Regions from separate parts of the Yersinia enterocolitica subsp. enterocolitica genome, predicted to be linked through region 2. Evidence: predicted binding sites of a transcription regulator. Region 2 holds the regulator's gene; the other holds the start of a gene.

Region 1 (5,774 bases), 200 kb from region 2:
GGAAACATCATCGATTGTTGGCATTGCGTCTTCTGCGTAACGATTTTCCCATTATAGTAGCATAAATAACCGAGATAATTGTTCACAGTGTTGCCACTCCTGGTTCTGCTATATCTGTTGATTTATCTGCAATATAGGCAGCCATGCAGCCCCGCGTACACCACTGGAGTCACCGAATTTAGCTTTCAGAAGAGTTGTGCGGCAATCACTTGAGAAAATATATTTCTTGATGACACTGGGCAAATCGTCGTAAAGACTCGCCACGTTAGATAAACCTCCGCCGATGACAATGGCATGAGGGTCTAGCGTATTAATAACAGCCGCAAGACTGCGGGCAAAGGCATCAATAAAATGATGGTAATGTGCCAGCGCGCGGGTTTTTTTTTCTTGGGCGGCGGAGATAATATCTTCGGCACTGAGTTGCGTGCGCCACTGTTGATTAAAACGGTGCGCAAAGCCTGTTCCTGAAATAAAACTTTCAACACAATTTTTCTGACCACAATAACACTGCTGCGCTATGCCATCTTGCTCCGTCATAAATCCGGGTAGCGGGTTGTGACCCCATTCTCCGGTAATGGCATTTGGCCCTGAAAGCAGTTTTTTATTCACCACGATACCGCCACCACAACCGGTACCCACTATTACACCAAATACTGTGTTATAACCAGAACCTGCGCCATCTACAGCTTCAGAAAGAGTAAAACAGTCAGCATCATTTGCGAGAAAAACCGGTTGTTTTAAATACTGAGTTAAATCCCCGGTTAAATCCTGGCCATTCAGTACCAGGCAATTACAGTTTTTAATTAAGCCACTTACTGGATCGATTGTGCCTGGTAGCCCAATACCGAGTGTAAATTTACCACTAGTTTTATTCTTTATTTCATTAATAAAAAAGAGCAGGTTATCCATAAAGCTTTGATAACTCTCTTTACGAGTTGGGCGGCGTTCACGTAGTTGTATTTCTCCATGAGAATCTAATAATACCGCTTCAATTTTAGTGCCGCCAATATCCAGTCCGAGATGAAACATATTAACCTCATAGAGAACTTCAAAAATGGTCAGAGAGGATATGCCTCTCTGACTTATAACATGACATTTGAACTATTATTGTCTGGAGCGGTAAAGGTCGATCAGTTCAGTCACTAATTCTTTTGCCAGGATTGACGTCATTAAATGATCCTGAGCATGAACCATTACCAGTGTCATTTTTGTTTTTCCTTCACCTTCATCAGCTTCAATGAGTTTGGTTTGTACCAAATGGGCCTGTTTGGCGTAATATCCAGCTTCTTTCATTTTTTCATCGGCATCAGCGAAGTTATTTTCTTTAGCGCTACGTAACGCTTCATAGCAAAGGCTTCGTGACTGACCGGCGTTAATAATAATGCCCATAACCTGTTCTTCTAATCCCATTAATGACCTCGGTGGTATCGTAATTGTAATTTATGCCGCGTCTGTTTGTGCGGTTGCATTGTGTTCTGTGGCTTTGTCTGTTTCCTGTTCCAATAACTGCTTTTCATAAGCCTTGAGGAAAGGGAAATACATAACAGCAGAGGTTGCCATGCAGATCAGGCACAAAATGACCGGGCTAAACGTCCAGTTGGCAGCCCATGAAGCACCGATTGGTGCAGGGGTTGTCCAAGGTGTCATTTGAACTACCCGGGAGACCAAATCAAAATCCAGTGCGAAGTAGGCGAGTGTGGCATTGACCATAGGCACGAGTACAAACGGAATAAAGAACAATGGATTCATAATGATAGGAGCACCAAACAAAATAGGCTCATTGATATTGAACATGCCAGGCACAATACCCATTCGGCCAATAGTGCGTAGATGAACTGCTTTGCTGCGCATGAGTAGCAATGCTAGTGGTAGTGTGGAACCCACGCCGCCAATAAGTAAATAGTGATCCCAGAATCCCTGCACATAGATGTGTGGAATAGCCTGACTAGCCGCCATTGCCGCCTGGTTTACAGACAGATTTGCCATCCAGAATGGGTTCATAATACCCGTGACAATCAGCGCGCCGTGAATACCGGCAAACCATAATACCTGGCAAACCAATACCGAGATTAAAATAGCAGGTAGGGTATCAGAGGCTGCAACCAAGGGTTTTACCAGCGACATAATAGCTTCAGGAATAATCATTCCCAATTGCGCTTCAATAAATAAATTAAGTGGATGCAGAGTCAGGATGACCGCCAGAACAGGAATTAAAATCTCAAATGAGCGAGCAACACCGGTTGGGACTTCAGGTGGCAGACGGATAGTAATATTATGGCGCTTGAGAACGGCATAAAGCTCAGTGGAATAGATAGCGACCAAAATAGCGGTAAAAATCCCCTGACCAGAAAAATAAGTCGTGGATATTTGTCCGTCTTTTAAGGGGGCAGCAACCAATAAGAATGCCATCAATGACAACATGCCCGAAGTTAAAGGATCGAGATTATGGTGACGCGCTAAACTAGCTGCGATCCCAACCGAAATAAATAGGGTCATGATCCCCATGCTGAAATTAAAAGGTAGCATTAGGCTGGCACGATGTTCTAATGAAAATTGCAACCAGGCGCGAGCAAATCGCCAAGTTGTATCCGGCGAGAAAGGGGGAAATATAAAAACTAACATGAATGAACCGACAATCATGAAAGGGAGTGCGGCAATAAATCCATCACGAATGGATGTAACATATTTCTGCTGGCCAATTGCGCCCGCCATTGGCGTGATTTTCTGTTCAATCACGTCGATTAATTTACTGTACAGAGAACCCATGGCTTATCCCTTATTTGTTATTATCAATTAGTGAAAGGGCAAAATCTAAAATCGCAGCACCTTTTTGCATTCCGTAATCCATCATATTGATGGGTTCGACTTTAATGCCGTATGCATTGGCTTTATTCTGTAGATCGCGTTGCATATATTTCACCTGTGGCCCTAATAAAACGACCTGATAATCTCCAACGTTCTGTTCAAACTCCACGACACCGAAAGCCTTAATATCAACTTCAAGATTTCTTTTCTCCGCTTCCTCAACCATTTTCTTCACCAACATGCTGGTAGACATTCCCGCAGAACAACAAAGCATGATTTTTTTCATGGGTAGCTCCGAAATAAATAACGACAGTGATAATGAGCGGACTATAGCCATGATGGAAATAAACGGAAAGCGCTTTCCGTTTATGGATCATTTAAATGTGAGCCTGATCACCAGATAGAGGCTTTCGCTTTGTTGTGATGTACGCCATCATCCTTCCATAAAACAGCCCCAGAAAGGTTCCACCATGAATATCCAGATCATGAATGTTGCCGTCGCCCTGATTGAGCAGCGCTTGACTCCCTTTGCCAATATGCTTACCCGCAACCATCACATCACGGCTATGCGCGATAGCTTTGCCCTGGCAATGCCCTTTGTGATCGTAGGTAGTTTGATGGTTCCTCTGATTTTCCCACCATTTTCTATCAATATTGATGGCCGCTTCGGGACGTGGTATTTGCTATTTCGGCCAATACTGATGCCTATCTTTGAACTGACATTAGGCCTGATTTCGTTGATTATTGCCTTTGGTGCCAGTGCCAGCTTGGCTAAGCAATATCGGCTACCTGAACGGCTTGCCGGACTCACCGGCTGCCTGGCTTTTCTGATGTTTATTGGGTTCAAAGAGGGTTCCGCACCCAATATATTTTTAAGTGGGATGGGGATGTTTACAGCTTTGTTCTCAAGTTTCTATTCCATTGAAATAATAAGGTTTTTCTATAGAAAAGGTTGGTGCATACGCTTACCTCAGGAAGTCCCCCTGATGACGCGTAATAGCTTTCAGTTATTGGTACCGCTATTGGTCATTATGTTATCCATTAGCGTGATGAATGCGCTATTGCAGTTTTCGACAGGAATGATGTTACCGAATCTGATCAGTGAAGCACTCCGCCCGTTAATCATTGCCTCTGATACCCTGACAGCTATTTTGATTTCCTTACTTATTTGCCAGTTATTGTGGTTTGTTGGTATTCACGGTGCACTGATTGTCACAGGTATTATGAACCCATTCTGGATGACATATTTAGTCGAAAATCAAGAAGCTCTGGCTAATGGTGTGACCCAGCTCCCCCATATTTATCTACAAGGATTCTGGGATTTTTACTTATTAATTGGCGGCATTGGCTCAACATTGCCGCTGGTTTTTATGGCGATGCGCAGCCGCTCCAGCCAGCTCAAAAGTGTTGGGAAAATTGGTTTGATCCCCTCGCTGTTTAATATCAATGAACCCATTTTATTTGGCTTTCCAATAATCCTTAACCCTGTATTTTTATTACCATTTATTGGTGTTCCAATGATTAATGCCTGCATTGCCTGGTATCTTACTCATCTGGGGGTATTGGATAGAGCGGTTGCTATGTTGCCTTGGTCTATGCCCTCACCCTTAGGTGCGGCATGGGCTGCGAACGGTAGTTGGAAAAACATGTGTATGTGTTTGTTTGCCATCTTCAACTCCTGGATGTTATATCGCCCTTTCTTTTGTGTATATGAAAAGCAACTTACTGATTTAGAACGTAAATAATTGATATTATTTTCTCGCCATCAATGTGCTTACCCATCGTCAGGGTCGGCACTCCCCGCTATCTACAACTAAAAATGCGACTCCAATCACAATTCTAAGGGGATTACTGGCGAATTTGTGACTTGATCCGGCAAAAACGGAAAGCGCTTTCCGTTTTTGGATGTACATTTCCATTTCTATTCCGTAAATTTCCCGACGCGTTATTCAGATGCTATTTCAATCAAAAAAAACACAAGGGAAATTATGAAAAGTCTGAACCAATTAATGCCTCTGTCTTTGCTCATTCTGATGGCTATGAGTCATCAGGCCAGTGCAGAAAAATATGATTTTGCATTACATGGTTATATTCGCTCCGGTATTTTGGCCAATAGCGATGGTAATCGTGTCGATTCTGTTGGTTTGATGCCTGATGGGAAATGGCGTCTTGGTAACGAAGATGATACGAAAATTGAATTAGTTCCGCGGGTTACGCTGACATCAGACTCTGGTGCAGTAGCCAAAATTCAGGCAAATATCACGCATCAAAGTAAATGTACCTCTGACTGGAACTGTCTGGATGAAGACGGCAAGGCGGTACAATTCCGTGAAGGTTATGTCGAAATGACTAACCTCGACTTTGCTCCTGAAGTGGCTTTCTGGGGGGGGAAACGCTACAGCAGCTCCAACACCTCCAGCCATCAGTTTGACTGGGAATATATTCAATACAACGGGACTGGGGGCGGGTTCGATAACTTGGACTTAGGCTTCGCACGTTTTGATGCCGGTATCTACGCCTTTACCCCAACCGATGAAAGCAAAGCATTCCCGGTGGATAAAAGTGATCAGGGTTATCCCGATGATTACTCCCTGAACCTATGGCTGAAGAAGATTGGTGGGTCACCCATTGACCTGGAAGTGGTCGGTCATCACATGAATAACAGCGAAAAACATGTTGATGCGGCGGAAAAAGGTTATGGCTTCACGGGTATTTATAATTTCGACGAATTCTATGGTATCGCTGGCGGCTATTCCAAATTCGTTGTGCAGTATGGGCGTGGGCTGGCTGCGGGAGATTCTTTGGGAAAGAACGGCTGGGGTTGGGCCAACCTGGAAGATACTCAATCCTGGCGAGTGGTGCTGGACGGGGTGGCCTCATTGGGTGAATGGGATATCGCCACCTTTGCCTACTACCAAAAAGATAAAAACTACCGTTGGTGGAGCAGCGATGAGAAAGGTTGGGGGCGG
Region 2 (5,774 bases):
TATCCAGCAAGGTATGGCGCGTTTGGAACATGTTATTGCCAGCCTGGTGCAAGGGTAACTTTGCATTATGAAGAGGCTTTTTGGCCTGAGGTTAATGACAAAGTGCCCGTATCGGTGAAAACAGGCAGATCGTAAAGACGCCGTAAAATCGTCCCTGATGGCTCGACCCGCGCCATCCGTGGCGCGGACGCTTTACTCTTCTACCTGTCCTCACCTTGCAAGATCGAGTCGTTGGAGTTTGTCAGCAGTCTGAGGCTTTTTGGCCTCTTTATTTTTACGCTTTGCTGTGCAACTTGCGCCGACGCCAAATACCGTGGTGCGGCTGTTGTTGCCATGCCAGAGATGAAACGGTATGCATTACACTGAGATGTGACAAGATACGCCGTAAATTGCGTTCCGATTCAGATATTTGTGTATCAGGATCGATGTCTGGCATTTGCACAAAATCGTTATTCCCCTCACTGTTATCCGATTCCAATCGTTGCTGGCATTGCTGAATCGCCATCTCACAAAGCTGTAAATATTCTTCCGCCAATTTAACAGTCAGCTGAATGTGGCGTTTATCTGATTCTAGCGGTGATTCTTCCAATGGGTAAGCGCGAGTCAGGATGGTCATCTCATTGATATGCCCAACAATAAGCTCGCTATGAGTAGCCCATAGGCGCATGTCGGCCAAATATTTTGAGTTAAATCCGGGTTCTTGCATGGCCTGATTCAGTGAGCTCAGGACCGCATTGCTGGCTTTGTTCACCTGAATGCGTTCATAGGAGAGTTGCCCGATATCTGGATTAGGTTTCAGTAGGATGCGCAGGATCTTCTGATAACTCTCCAATGCTTGATGCGCATTCTTTCGCAGCAAACCGCTTTGCCACTGTGGCCACAGCCATAGTGCGCTGGCGAAGGCCAATGCACAGCCGATTAAGGTATCCAGCAATCGTGGAACTAAAAAGTCGGCGCCCTCTCCGGTCAATAATTGCAAGATATACACTGTAGTGATGGTTCTAAAGATGACTGACCAGCCATAGTTTTTGCGCTGAACCAGATAGGCTATCAATGTGATGAGCAACATAATGCTCAGCGTAGTCCCTTCCGGCATTTGAAAATGCAGCAGGGCCGCGGCGAGTAACAGCCCAATCAGAGTGCCCAAGGCTCGGTGGTGAATCCGAATTTTAGTGGCGTTATAGCCGTTTTGCGTCACCAACATGATGGTGAGTAAAATCCAATAAGGTTTAGGCAGATGGATCAGGCTACCAATATAACTGCCCGCTGCCAGCGTTACGCCCATGCGGCCTGCATCACGTAATGCGCTGGATTTAAATGATAGATAGCCAACAAGCGCTGGCCAGAATGGTTGAGATAGTTGGCTTGACATCAAATCGCGGTCATATTGCGGGCGCTGATCGCTCAGGATCTGGGTAATGTGGCTGATATGGTAATAGCAGAATTGTGCCACCGGATTATCAGGATGTTGCTGGGCAACCTCTTCCAGCTCGACCAGCGCATCACCGGCACTGAAATGGGTCTTCGCGCGGTGGTGATAGAGAATATTATCGGCGATGGTGCGCATTTGTGTTGAGATAATCTGCACATTACGTTCAAGGATGGCTTCTATTGAACTCTGCTCTATCAGCTCTTGCGCCTTTTCTGACTGATTCATCGCCGCAGTGATATGTTCCTGCAAATCAAGCGCCATCTGAAAGAGTATCAGTAGCCGCTTTTGCTCTTTTTTGGTGGCATTGGGTAGTAGATTAAACTGTTGATAAAGTTGGTTAATTTTATCCATAATACCTTGCTGCCTATCCAGCAGGGCTGGCATCGCTTTTTCCGCATCCTGGTGCTGACCAAGCAAAGAGTAGGCAGCATCGCAATAATCGGCCAACAGATGATAAAGCTGGCTCAGTGGCTCACGGATGGGCTGGTCTTTACATAACCGAAACCATAGCCAGGTAAATACCCCGTACCAGAGAGTCCCCACGGCACACATCAATGGCGCTTGCCAAATAGGCGCACGGCCTACCATGCTGAGACTAAAAATAGCGGCGATCAACGCTGCCGGGAGCAACCGGCCGTTGAGCTGGCTGATAGCACCACTTACCCCCAACGTTAATGCGAGACCAAGCATCACCACCGGTAATGGGATATCCCACAGCAGTAATTGTTGAGTCAGAAAACTACTGAAGGTAAAGAGTGTCCCGCCGACAATCAGCCGCCGGAAGAAATGTTGATGGGGAGTATCGAGCGAAGCAATATTACAGCAGGCGGGTATCAGGGAGAACATCAACCCCAGCCGCAATTCCCCCACGGCAAACCCCAATGCCGCCGGTAAGCAGAGAACCAGTGTTTGGCGGAGCGCATAATTAACTTCAGGATGATAAATAAGCCGTTGCCATTTCATGTAGGCCCCAGAAATTTATTAATCACACAAAAGAAAACCGGTGCCGAAGTAGCAGCACCGGTTTATAGGGAATTAACGGGTGCCGTAAACGACAATCGTTTTACCGTGTGCGGAGATCAGATTTTGATCTTCCAGCATTTTTAGTATCCGCCCCACAGTTTCGCGGGAGCAGCCAACTATTTGACCAATTTCCTGGCGGGTAATCTTTATCTGCATCCCATCTGGGTGGGTCATGGCATCAGGTTGTTTTGCCAGATTAAGCAGCGTTTGTGCAATGCGTCCAGTCACATCAAGGAAAGCAAGGTTACCCACTTTCTCAGATGTTATCTGTAAGCGATTCGCCATTTGTGAAGACAGGCGCATCAAGATATCTGGATTGACCTGAATTAACTGGCGGAATTTTTTGTAAGAAATTTCAGCCACTTCACAGGCAGTTTTTGCTCTGACCCAGGCACTACGTTCTTGGCCTTCTTCAAATAATCCAAGTTCGCCGATGAAATCTCCCTGGTTGAGATAGGAGAGAATCATCTCTTTACCTTCTTCATCTTTGATCAGCACCGCAACGGAGCCTTTCACGATGTAGTAAAGTGTTTCGGCCTTTTCACCTTGGTGAATTAGCGTACTCTTCGATGGATATTTGTGGATATGGCAATGAGACAGGAACCATTCGAGAGTCGGGTCTGTTTGTGGCTTGCCGAGAACCATTCGCTGTTATCCTCTGTTGTTATCGCTGCCTAACTTAACAGGGCTCAGAGTTCCCTGTACGGCGTGCTTATAAAATACACTTTCTCTTAGCATATTAATTTGCTCAACTGCCGAAAGGTATAGCCAAGATAGGTACCGGATAGAAACCCTTCACTGAGTATTGAGAAGCTACCCTATTTAATTCTAAAAACAATACTTTCGGTTCTGTTTGTAGCACAGGATGAGGCTAGTGTCTTGTGTTGTATCGCTTCAGCATGATGAACATCGGGTTACATTGCCAGTTTGTAAATGAAAGGGTAGTCTGAATCGGAAAATTTAACCGGGAGCAAGAGTTATGCAGGCACGTGTAAAGTGGGTTGAAGGGCTAACATTTTTAGGTGAGTCCGCTTCAGGTCATCAAGTTTTAATGGATGGGAATGCTGGAGACAAAGCCCCCAGTCCGATGGAAATGTTGTTAATGTCGGCCGGTGGCTGTAGTGCAATTGATGTCGTTTCTATCTTACAGAAAGGGCGTAACGATGTGCGCGATTGCGAAGTGACATTAACCTCGCAGCGCCGGGAAGAAGCACCGCGCCTGTTTACGCAAATTAACCTGCATTTTATTGTCAGCGGCAAAGGTTTGACGGATAAAATCGTTGAGCGTGCGGTTGAGCTTTCGGCTGAGAAGTATTGCTCGGTTTCTTTAATGTTGGGGAAAGCGGCGACTATTACCCACAGTTTTGAAATCCGTGACATCGCCTAAGCAAACCCTTCGTACTTGAAGCTGCAGGGTTGTTAGCTGCGCTCGCTCACCCGAATCACTTACTTATGTAAGCTCATCGGGATGAGTTCGCTTGCCGCCTACCTGCAGCCCCAACTACTTTGGGTTGGGATAGCATCAAATTATTTTTTCTTTCCAACAATTGCTTTACTGCAACGCCAAGGACGAAGGAGATTAGCCTATTTTTTTGCCTTCCAGTAGTTGCTGCACCAACGGCGCCATAATCAGCTCCATTGCCAGCCCCATCTTCCCGCCGGGTACCACCAATGTATTGATATTGGAAATAAACGACCCTTGCAACATTGCGAGCAAGTAAGGGAAATCGATTTGATCCAAACCTCTGAAGTGAATGACGACAAAACTTTCATCCAGTGACGGAATGGCTTTGGCGGCAAATGGATTAGAGGTATCAACCGTCGGAACGCGTTGGAAGTTAATATGGGTGCGTGAGAACTGTGGCGTAATGTAGTTAATGTAGTCATCCATGGACCGCACCACGGAATCCATCACCGCTTCACGGGAATGGCCGCGCTCCCCGGTATCGCGGACTAATTTCTGAATCCACTCCAGGTTGACTATCGGTACCACGCCGACCAGCAAGTCGACATGTTTTGCGACATCATGATGTTCGGTCACGACCCCGCCGTGCAGCCCTTCATAAAACAGCACATCAGTGGGTTCCGGCAGCGCCTCCCAAGGGGTGAATGTGCCTGGGATCTGGTTATAGGGCACGGCTTCATCATAGGTATGGAGATACTTACGTGAGCGCCCAGTTCCATGCTCGCCGTATTGCGACACACTCTCTTCTAACTGACCAAAGTCATTGGCTTCTGGGCCAAAATAGCTAATATGTCGGCCTTGATCCCGTGCCTTACGGATGACGGTATCCATTTCAGGACGGGTATAGCGATGGAAGCTGTCACCTTCAATTTGCGCTGCACGGATATTCAATTGCTGAAAAATTTTGCGAAACGCCAGACTGGTGGTGGTTGTCCCTGCGCCACTTGAGCCGGTGACGGCTATAACCGGATGTTTAATTGACATATTAGCTGTAACTCCATGGGGTTAGATCCTCAGTGGGCGGGCTTAAACGGTCTGTTTTTTCTTGTTAATGGTTATTTTTAGGGCAAAGTGCCCAGCTTGTCACCCTGATTTTACTTAGAGGATAGGGTAACAACGCATGGGTTATGGCAGCTCTTCTGCTCCGGCCCGAAAGGCGCCGCGTGGCATGATATTGATGGTTTCGTGTAGCTCTGACCAAACTAATACCGCCTCACCACTGACTAATTGACGGCGTACGTCTTCGACTTTTTGCTCCAATGAGCGCTCATGTTCGCCGTAATCCGTGCCTTCACGTAATACAAAGGCCTCCAGCAGATTATCCAGCGTTTCGCTGTCGACTTGCTGCCAGGGGATTATCATGATTGTTGCTCCAAATAAGGGGAAAGCCAGGCTGGAATACGTTGTTCCAACCACATTTGTGGATGTTTTAACGAGCCACTGACAAAACCGACGTGGCCGCCGTGCTCAGTGAGCTGATAATCAATATTGTCCGGTAACTGGTGTAGATTCGGGATAACTTCAGCGGTCATAAACGGGTCATCTTTGGCATGAATGATAAGCAGTGGCGTTGTAATTTGCGGCAATAGCGGTAAAGCGCTGCAACGGCGATAGTAATCCAGTGCATCATTGAAGCCATGTATTCTCGCCGTGATGACATCATCAAACTCTTTGATTCGCCGCAGGCCTTTCAGTTGAGGCAGATCTAAAGGCAGGCTATCGGGGTAATACAATAGCTTGCGGGTGGCATTCAATTTGAGTTGATTTAACAAATAGCGCTGATAGACACGCGAGAAACCTTGTTCCATGCGGTTGGCGCAAGGCTCCAGCATCAGTGGTGCAGAAACCACCACG

The links. The regulator CRP, encoded in region 2, controls carbon source genes, mostly activating them, when cyclic AMP is high. The targets are predictions, from matches to a motif close to ATGTGANNNNNNTCACAT.
Positions count from the first base shown of each region.
Region 1: a site for CRP is predicted at 3,187-3,204, ahead of FGL26_RS15255 (PTS sugar transporter subunit IIB). Genes of this name have one in related genera too.

Region 1 is NZ_LR590469.1:3,200,279-3,206,052, reverse strand. Features, by position in the region: gene FGL26_RS15275 (LacI family DNA-binding transcriptional regulator) at 1-24, opposite strand, end outside; gene FGL26_RS15270 (ROK family protein) at 109-1,029, opposite strand; gene FGL26_RS15265 (PTS lactose/cellobiose transporter subunit IIA) at 1,105-1,410, opposite strand; gene FGL26_RS15260 (PTS cellobiose transporter subunit IIC) at 1,441-2,766, opposite strand; gene FGL26_RS15255 (PTS sugar transporter subunit IIB) at 2,777-3,091, opposite strand; gene FGL26_RS15250 (PTS cellobiose transporter subunit IIC) at 3,276-4,550, shown strand; gene FGL26_RS15245 (maltoporin) at 4,794-5,774, shown strand, end outside.
Region 2 is NZ_LR590469.1:3,004,233-3,010,006, reverse strand. Features, by position in the region: gene argD (bifunctional acetylornithine/succinyldiaminopimelate transaminase) at 1-58, shown strand, start outside; gene FGL26_RS14495 (YccS/YhfK family putative transporter) at 275-2,395, opposite strand; gene crp (cAMP-activated global transcriptional regulator CRP) at 2,468-3,100, opposite strand; gene FGL26_RS14485 (OsmC family protein) at 3,435-3,842, shown strand; gene FGL26_RS14480 (phosphoribulokinase) at 4,035-4,904, opposite strand; gene FGL26_RS14475 (YheU family protein) at 5,046-5,282, opposite strand; gene FGL26_RS14470 (hydrolase) at 5,279-5,774, opposite strand, start outside.